One region of the Bradyrhizobium sp. 87 genome, then DNA from elsewhere that is predicted to be linked to it. Evidence: predicted binding sites of a transcription regulator. Region 1 holds the regulator's gene; each other region holds the start of a gene.
What was found. Region 1 encodes PhoB, which activates phosphate uptake and scavenging genes when phosphate is short. Its sites were predicted from a motif close to TGTCATNNANCTGTCAT; they were not measured.

Region 1 (2,197 bases):
GGATTACATCACCGGCCGGTTCGGCTAGGAGACGCGACATGGGTTCTGAACATACCGCAAAGGCTTTCGACACCGACCTCCAGGAACTCACTCGCCTGGTCGCCGAGATGGGCGGCATCGCCGAGCGCATGATCGTCGAGTCCGTCGACGCGCTGATCCGCCGCGACGTCCCGCTCGGCCAGCGCGTCGTCGCCATCGACACCGAGCTCGACGCGCTGCAGAAGCGCATCGAGGAGCGTGCGGTGCTCACCATCGCCCGCCGCCAGCCGATGGCGGTCGATCTGCGCGAGATCGTCGGCGCCATGCGCGTCGCGACCGATCTCGAGCGCATCGGCGACCTCGCCAAGAACATGGGCAAGCGCGTCGCGGCGCTGGAGACGGACTTCCATCCGCTCAAGCTGTTCCGCGGCCTCGAGCACATGACCGACCTCGTGCAGCAGCAGGTCAAGTCGGTGCTGGACGCCTATGCCGCGCATGATTTGCCGGCGGCGATGGCGGTGTGGAAGGGCGACGAGGAAGTCGACGCCATCTGCACCTCGCTGTTCCGCGAACTCCTCACCTACATGATGGAGGATCCGCGCAATATCTCGTTCTGCATCCATCTGATGTTCTGCGCCAAGAACATCGAGCGGATCGGCGACCACGCCACCAATATCGCCGAGACCGTGTTCTACATGATCGAGGGCCAGGCGATCACCGACAAGCGGCCGAAGGGCGACATGACGACCTTTGCCAACACGGTACCGAACACCTGAAGACTTAAGGAGCGACGACCCGATGGGCGCACGCATTATGGTGGTTGAGGACGAGGAAGCCCTGACCGAGCTTCTCCGCTACAACCTCGAAGGCGACGGCTATGACGTCGAGACGGTGATGCGCGGCGACGACGCCGACACCCGCCTCAAGGAGCACATCCCCGATCTGATCGTGCTCGACTGGATGCTGCCGGGCCTGTCAGGCATCGAATTGTGCCGGCGGCTTCGCACCCGTCCCGAGACCAAGCAGCTCCCGATCATCATGCTCACCGCGCGCGGCGAGGAGAGCGAGCGGGTGCGGGGTCTTGCGACCGGCGCCGACGATTACATCGTCAAGCCGTTCTCGGTGCCGGAGCTGCTGGCGCGCGTGAAAGGCCTGCTGCGGCGCGCGAGCCCGGAGCGCCTCGCCACCGTCCTTGCTTTTGGCGACATCGAGCTCGACCGTGACAAGCGCCGCGTGGCGCGCTCGGGCCGGCCGATCGATCTCGGTCCGACCGAATATCGCCTGCTGGAGTTCTTCCTGGAGCATCCGGGACGGGTGTTCTCGCGCGAGCAGCTGCTCGACAGCGTCTGGGGCCGCGACATCTATATCGACGAGCGCACCGTCGACGTGCATATCGGCCGCCTGCGCAAGCTGCTCAATCTCGGCCGCGAGCAGGACCCGATCCGCACCGTCCGCGGCGCCGGCTACGCGCTGGATGATCGCTTCGCGAAGGCGGAGCAGGTGTAGGGTTGCAGGCTTGTTTGTTGGCGAGCTGTCCCTGCATTCTCAGCCGTCGTCCCGGACAAGCGAGCGAAGCGAGCGCTGATCCGGGACCCATAACCACCGAACGTGGTTTGGCGAAGACTCGGAGTGACCCCTTCCGCACGATTATTGCGTGCTCGGAGTATGGGTCCCGGCCCCCCGTGCGCAATTGCGCACTAGGCCGGGACGACACTGAAATTGTTGAACTGTCTTCGCGTGACGACTAACGGGGACCCGGCTTTACCGGTGCGCGGCGCCGATCCGACGCGGGCTGGTACGCAACGCGCGAGTGCTGGGCGCAATAGGGCAGTCCGGACAGCGCCCTTCCACCGCAGAAGAAGAAGTCCGGGCTCGAGGGATCGCCGACCGGCCAGTGGCAGGTCGCCTCGTTCAATTCCAGCAGCGACAGCCGCTGGCTCATCGGCACCACGTTGTCGTAGGTGACCGGATCCGGCTCAGCCTCGACCTCGAAGGCCTGCGCCAGCGCGGTGTTGCCGCGCGAGATCGGGCGGCTCACCCGCATCATGTGCTGCGCGGGGCGCGCCTTGCGCGGCCGCGGCGCTGCCGATGATGGGCTCTTGGCGCGGCCCGAAAGGCCGAGCCTGTGCACTTTGCCGATCACGGCATTGCGGGTCACATTGCCGAGCTCCGCCGCGATCTGGCTGGCCGAAAGTCCGGCCTCCCAGAGCTTTTTCAG
Region 2 (2,197 bases), on a different contig from region 1:
CGACGCGGTGTTTTCCGATCTCGAGGTCGGCGCGGTCAAGATCGGCATGGTGGCGCAAGCGACCAGCATCGATGCGATTGCGGCCGCGCTGTCGCGCTGGGCGCCCCGGCATATCGTGCTCGATCCCGTGATGGTGGCGACATCGGGTGATCGCCTGCTCGCGTCCGAAGCGGTCGACGCCCTGCGCATCAAACTGATGCCGCTGGCCTCGGTGATCACACCCAATCTGCCCGAGGCCGCGGCTCTGCTCGACGAGCCGGTCGCGACAAGTGAGCTCGAGATCGAGAGCCAAGGACGCCGGCTACTGGCGCTCGGCTGCCGGGCGGTCCTGATCAAGGGGGGGCACGGCGAGGGCGCCGAGAGTATCGATTATCTCGTCGATGCCAGCACCACGATCGCGCTCGCCGCGCCGCGCGTTGCCACTCGCAACACCCATGGCACCGGCTGTTCGCTGTCCTCGGCGGTCGCCGCCGGGCTCGCCAGGGGCGAGGATCTCGAGCGTGCCGTGCGCAACGCCAAGACCTGGATCAGCGCGGCGATCGCGGCCGCTGATCGCTTCAGCGTCGGCCACGGCCACGGCCCGGTCCATCATTTCCACAAATTTTACTGAACGCCGCTCGCGAGCGCGCCACCGCTAGTCCGTCCCGCCATGCAGCTCCGGCTTCTTGCGGAGGCTGCCGCGACGCCATGTCGCCTGATTGTCGCATGCGACTGATATTCGCGGGGTGGGCGAGGCAAGCGCGATTCGTATCTGAGGGTGCCTCAAAGGTTCGATTGGTCATCCCCCTGTCACGGGACATTGTTACAGGCTGGCGCATGGGAAGTTACGATGTGAGTGACGAGAGCCCGGAGCGGCGCTTTCGCACGTTGTTCATCTCCGACGTTCATCTCGGAGCCCGCGGTTCTCAAGCCGATCTTCTGCTCGATTTCCTGCGTTTCCACGACGCCGACACGATCTATCTCGTCGGCGATATCGTCGACGGCTGGGCGCTGAAATCGAGCTGGCATTGGCCCCAATCGCATAACGACCTCGTGCAGAAGCTTTTGCGCAAGGCGCGCAAGGGCGCCAAGGTCATCTACATCCCCGGCAATCACGATGAGTTCCTGCGCAACTATTACGGCACGCATTTCGGCGGCATCGACGTGGTCGAGAACACCGTCCACATCGGCGCGGACGGCAGGCGTTATCTCGTCATCCACGGTGACATCTTCGACCTCGTGGTGCAGAACGCACGCTGGCTCGCCCATCTCGGCGACAAGGTCTACGATTTCGCGATTCAGCTCAATCGCTTCGTCAACTTCTTCCGGCGCATGTTCAAGGTGCCGTATTGGTCGCTGTCGCAATGGGCCAAGCAGAAGGTCAAGAACGCCGTCAACTATATCGGCGCATTCGAGCAGGCACTCGCTGCCGAGGCACGGCGCCACGACGCCGACGGCGTGATCTGCGGTCACATCCATTACGCGGTGATCCGCGACGAGGGCGGAATCCGCTACATGAATTGCGGCGACTGGGTCGAGAGCTGTACGGCGCTGGTCGAGCACGACGACGGCCGTTTCGAGATCATCACCTGGGCGGACCAGGCCGAGAAGCCGGCACAGGTCCCGCAGGTCGCAGCCAGAGCTGCATGACAAAGGCAGCCTGATGCGCATCCTGGTCGCGACCGACGCCTGGCACCCGCAAGTCAACGGTGTGGTTCGGACGCTGACCAAACTTGCCGACGCCGCCAAAAGTCTCGACGTCGATTTCTCGTTCCTGACGCCACAATCGTTCCGCACCTTTGCGATGCCGAGCTATCGGGACGTGCGGGTGGCCATGCCGCGCCCGGGCAGAATCGCGAAGCTGATCGAAGAGGCGCGCCCGGACAGCATCCACATCGCGACGGAGGGGCCGATCGGCCTGATGGTCCGCCGCTATTGCCGGCAGCGCAAGCTGCCCTTCACGACCAGCTTCCACACCCGCTTTCCCGAATATGTCCGCGCCCGCGTGCCGGTGCCGGGCTCGCTGATCTGGCGGGCGCTGTGCCGATTCCATAGCCCCAGCCGCGCCGTGATGGCGGCAACGCCGGCGCTCGCCAGCGAACTGACCGAGCGCGGCTTCGACAATGTCGTGCTGTGGCCCCGCGGCGTCGACACCCATCTGTTCCATCCCCGCCCGATTGATCTCTGCCTGCCGGCGCCGGTGTTCCTCTCGGTCGGC
Region 3 (2,197 bases), on a different contig from region 1:
TGCTCGCTATTGCCGTGTCGGATTTCGGCGCGTTTGGAAAACTGTTCTCGGAGGCGATCGAGGGCGCCGACCAGAAGCAGGTCGAGGGCATCCGCGCCTCCGGCGGTAGCGCGCTGCACGAGATTCGCTTCGGCCTGCTGCCGCAGGTCCTGCCCGTGATTGCCGGGCAGGTGCTCTATTTCATCGAGTCGAATACGCGCTCGGCCACCATCATCGGCATCGTCGGCGCCGGCGGCATCGGCCTCCAGCTCGCCGAGCAGATCCGCGTGCTGGAATGGCAGAAGGTGTCGTTCCTGATCCTGATGATCCTGGTCGCAGTCGCCGCGATCGATTTCGTTTCGGGCAAATTGCGTTTTGCGATTATCGGGCGGCGGGCGGTGGCGTAACCTTCTTCCTTCTCCCCTTGTGGGAGAAGGTGGCGCGAAGCGCCGGATGAGGGGTCTGCATCCTCAATTCAGATCAGTGCGCGGAGGCAACCCCTCACCCGTCTCGCCGCTAGCGCGGCGAGCCACCCTCTCCCGCAAGGGGAGAGGGGCAGAGGGCAGCCAGTTCACCCGTTCTCCACCAGAAATTCCACCCGCTCCGCCGCAAAGCGCGAATGCTTGGTGACCAGCGGCTTGCCGTCGAGATCGTGATCGGTGGCGTCGACCACCAGGATCGGCCGTCCCAGCGCCAGATCGAGCCGTGCGGCGTCGGTTGCGTCGACGATACCGGCGGTGATCCGGGTCGCGCCGCGGCGATAGTCCCGGACGCCGTAATGCTCGAGCAATTTCGTCATCGAGCGGGTCGCGGCAAAGACGTCGCCCGCAGCGGGGAATAGCTGTGCCGATAGCCACGTCGTGGAGACACAGATCGGCGTGCGGTCGGCGAGGCGCATCGCCTCGATCCGGACCAGCGGTGCGCCGGTCTTGAGGCCAAGCTCCCGCGCGAGTTCGCGGGTCGCAACGTCAGCGGACGCCTCGATCAGCCGGCCATGCGGTTCGCGGCCGTCCGCGCCGACGATCTCGGAGAAACGGGTCCGCGAGCGCAGTGGATAAGCGAGCTTCTGCGCCTCGACATAGGTTCCGCTGCCGCGTTCTGCCCGCACGATGCCGCGCTCGGCAAGCGCGGCCAGCGCGCGTCGCACGGTGTGGCGGTTGACGCGATAGGTTTCGGCGATCTCCACCTCGCCCGGCAGCTTGTCGCCCGCCGCAAAGCGGCCGTCGGCGATGCCGCGCTCGATGCCGTCGGCAACGAGGCGCCACAACGCGACGCCGGAGGAGGCTGTGTCCTGCATGCTCATGTGGCCGGGAAGCTACTCCAGAAATCACGCCTTTGTCACGAAACAGTCATGGCGCTCCCGTATCAAGTTGTCTAGTATCATAGACAACTTGGATTCGGCAAGTTCTGCAGAGAAGTCGGTGGATGCGGTGACCCAGCACAATAATCAGCAAGCCCAGCGCAAGGCCGCAATGTCCGTGCTGGCGCACGCGGAGGCGGGCGAGATCGCCGCTCGCCTCCACGCTCTCGCTTTGCCGGCGCATCAGGATCTGCGCGCGCCGGAAAACGGCCTCGTCATGCTGCGCGGCCGGGTCGGCGGCGATGGTGCGCCGTTCAACCTCGGTGAAGCCACGGTGTCGCGCGCCGCGGTGCGGCTTGCGAGCGGCGAGGTCGGTTTCGGCTACACGCTCGGCCGCGACGGCGAGAAGGCGCGGCTGATCGCGCTGTGCGATGCCCTGGTGCAGTCCAGCGATTTCGGCGCCGCGGTGGAGCGGGACATTATCGCGCCGTTGCGTGAGCAGCTGATGGTCAGGCGCAAGCAGGTGGCGGCCCAGACCGCCGCGACGAAGGTTGATTTCTACACCATGGTGCGCGGTGAGGGGTGAGATCATGACCACGATTGCGGAACTGCCGCCGGGGTTCGCCGATAAGGTCTTGTCGGCGCAATCGACCTTTCGCTCGGTCATGGACGCGATGGCGCGGCCGGGATCGGTGCAGCGCATCGTGCCGACATCAGGAGCGCCTCGTGTGATGATGCGCGGGACGGCCGCGATCGCGCTGACGCTGTTCGATCACGACACGCCGCTCTGGCTCGATGCGCGCATGCATGAGACTTCCGACGTCGTGAAATGGCTGAAATTCCATACTGGTGCGCCGGTGGTGCAGGATTCTTCCATCGCCAGCTTCGCGCTGATCAGCGACGGCGGGGCGCTGCCTT
Region 4 (2,197 bases), on a different contig from region 1:
GCTCCAGACCGCCGCCGAGAGGCCGGCTTTGGCCACACCGGCACCAAACAAGCCGCCGATCAATGCATGAGACGAGGACGATGGGATGCCGAGTGCCCAGGTCACAAGGTTCCAGACGATGGCGCCGACGAGCGCGGCGAAGATCACCTGAGCATCCACGATCGCGGGATCGATGATGCCGGTGCCGATAGTCTGGGCAACGTGCAGCCCGAACACCATGAAGGCGACGAAGTTGAAGAACGCGGCCCAGAACACCGCGTATTGCGGCCGCAATACGCGGGTCGAGACGATGGTCGCGATCGAATTGGCGGCGTCGTGCAGGCCGTTCAGGAAGTCGAACAGCAGCGCGACGGCGATCAATCCGACCAGGACGGGAAGACCCAACGCAACATCCACGGCGTGGCCCCTGCCCTAAACTTGCTCGATGACGATGCTGTTGATCTCGTTCGCGACGTCGTCGAAGCGGTCGGCGACTTTCTCGAGATGGTCGTAGATCTCTGCGCCGACGATGAAATCCATCGCGTTGCCGCCGCGATGCTTGAGGAACAGTTCCTTCAGCCCGATATCATGGAGATCGTCGACGCGGCCTTCCAGCTTGCCAAGCTCTTCCGTGATCGCGGTCAGCATGGCCACGTTCTGACCGATCTTCTGCATCAGCGGCAGCGCGCGGCCGACCAGATTGGCGCATTCGATCAGAAGCCCGCCGATCTCCCGCATCGGCGGCTCGAAGCTGCGGACCTCGAACAGCATCACGGCCTTGGCGGTCTGCTGCATCTGGTCGATGGCGTCGTCCATCGAGGTGATCAGGTTCTTGATGTCGCCGCGGTCGAACGGGGTGATGAAGGTGCGGCGCACCGCGGTCAGCACCTCACGGGTGATGTTGTCGGCATCGTTCTCGAACTGGTTGACGCGCTGGCAATAGACCGGCGTCTCCTCGCCCCCGTTGAGCATGCTCTGGAGCGCGATCGAGCCCTGGATCACGGTCTGGGCGTGGCGGTCGAACAGGTCGAAGAACCGTTCTTCCTTCGGCAGGAAAGCGCGAAACAATCGCATCATGGGGGAGAGACTACCGGTTGGATGATGGCCTGGCCCAAGCGGGCCGTCATGAAACTGTCATAGACCATTTTCGATCCACGCGCGTGCCACCTCACGCCCGTGGAGCCGGATCATCCACCGCTTTCGCGCGTCAACACATCTTCTATTATATCAACGACTTACAGCGACCGCCGGAAGTAATGCGCGATTTCGCCGATGACGCCACGGCGGAAGGTGAGCACGCAGATCACGAAGATCGAGCCCTGGATCACGGTCACCCATTGGCCGAACCCCGCCAGATATTGCTGCATGGCGATGATCACGAAGGCACCGACCACGGGACCGAAGACGGTTCCGAGTCCGCCGACCAGCGTCATCAGCACGACTTCGCCCGACATCGACCAGTGCACGTCGGTGAGCGAGGCATTCTGCGCCACGAAGACTTTCAGCGCACCGGCAAAGCCGGCCAGCGTGCCCGACAGGACGAAAGCCAGGAACTTGTACTGATCGGTGCGGTAACCCAGCGAGATCGCGCGCGGCTCGTTCTCGCGGATCGCCTTGAGGACTTCGCCGAACGGCGAGTTGATGATGCGGAAGATCAGCAGGAAGCCGGCGAGGAAACCGACCAGCACCACGTAGTAGAGCACGGTGGGCTTGGTCAGATCGAAGACGCCGAACATGCGTCCCTGCGGAATGCCCTGGATGCCGTCTTCGCCATGGGTGAACGGCGCCTGGAGGTAGATGAAGTACAAGAGCTGCGACAGCGCCAGCGTGATCATCGAGAAATAGATGCCCTGGCGGCGGATCGAGATATAGCCCGTGATGAGCGAGAGCACGAAGGCACCGGCGACCCCGACGAGGATGCCGAGTTCCGGCGGCAGCGCCCATACTTTCAGCGCATGCGCGCTGCAATAGCCGGCCGTGCCCAGGAACATCGCATGGCCGAAGGACAGCAAACCGCCGTAGCCGATCAGCAGGTTGAAGGCGCAGGCGAGCAGCGCGAAGCACAGCGCCTGCATCACGAAGAACGGGTAGACCCCCGTGAATGGCACCGAAGCCAGCAGCAGCGCCATCACCACGAACACGATCATCTCGTCGCGGATCGCGCGCGGGGTTACCGGCAGCGTGTCGTCCGTCAAGGCTGTCATATCAGGCCGCCCTT

Region 2: a site for PhoB is predicted at 777-793, ahead of IVB50_RS21240 (UDP-2,3-diacylglucosamine diphosphatase). Genes of this name have one in related genera too.
Region 3: a site for PhoB is predicted at 1,316-1,332, ahead of phnF (phosphonate metabolism transcriptional regulator PhnF). Genes of this name have one in related genera too.
Region 4: a site for PhoB is predicted at 1,101-1,117, ahead of IVB50_RS24365 (DUF47 domain-containing protein). Genes of this name have one in related genera too.

The regions. Positions count from the first base shown of each region.
Region 1 is NZ_JADPIQ010000048.1:725,363-727,559, forward strand. Features, by position in the region: gene pstB (phosphate ABC transporter ATP-binding protein PstB) at 1-28, shown strand, start outside; gene phoU (phosphate signaling complex protein PhoU) at 39-755, shown strand; gene phoB (phosphate regulon transcriptional regulator PhoB) at 778-1,485, shown strand; gene IVB50_RS12940 (GcrA family cell cycle regulator) at 1,724-2,197, opposite strand, start outside.
Region 2 is NZ_JADPIQ010000086.1:86,346-88,542, forward strand. Features, by position in the region: gene thiD (bifunctional hydroxymethylpyrimidine kinase/phosphomethylpyrimidine kinase) at 1-610, shown strand, start outside; gene IVB50_RS21240 (UDP-2,3-diacylglucosamine diphosphatase) at 817-1,629, shown strand; partial or broken gene IVB50_RS21245 (glycosyltransferase family 1 protein) at 1,643-2,197, shown strand, end outside.
Region 3 is NZ_JADPIQ010000128.1:237,106-239,302, forward strand. Features, by position in the region: gene phnE (phosphonate ABC transporter, permease protein PhnE) at 1-386, shown strand, start outside; gene phnF (phosphonate metabolism transcriptional regulator PhnF) at 551-1,282, opposite strand; gene phnG (phosphonate C-P lyase system protein PhnG) at 1,401-1,865, shown strand; gene phnH (phosphonate C-P lyase system protein PhnH) at 1,870-2,197, shown strand, end outside.
Region 4 is NZ_JADPIQ010000090.1:351,524-353,720, forward strand. Features, by position in the region: gene IVB50_RS24360 (inorganic phosphate transporter) at 1-396, opposite strand, end outside; gene IVB50_RS24365 (DUF47 domain-containing protein) at 412-1,056, opposite strand; gene IVB50_RS24370 (branched-chain amino acid ABC transporter permease) at 1,215-2,183, opposite strand; gene IVB50_RS24375 (branched-chain amino acid ABC transporter permease) at 2,185-2,197, opposite strand, start outside.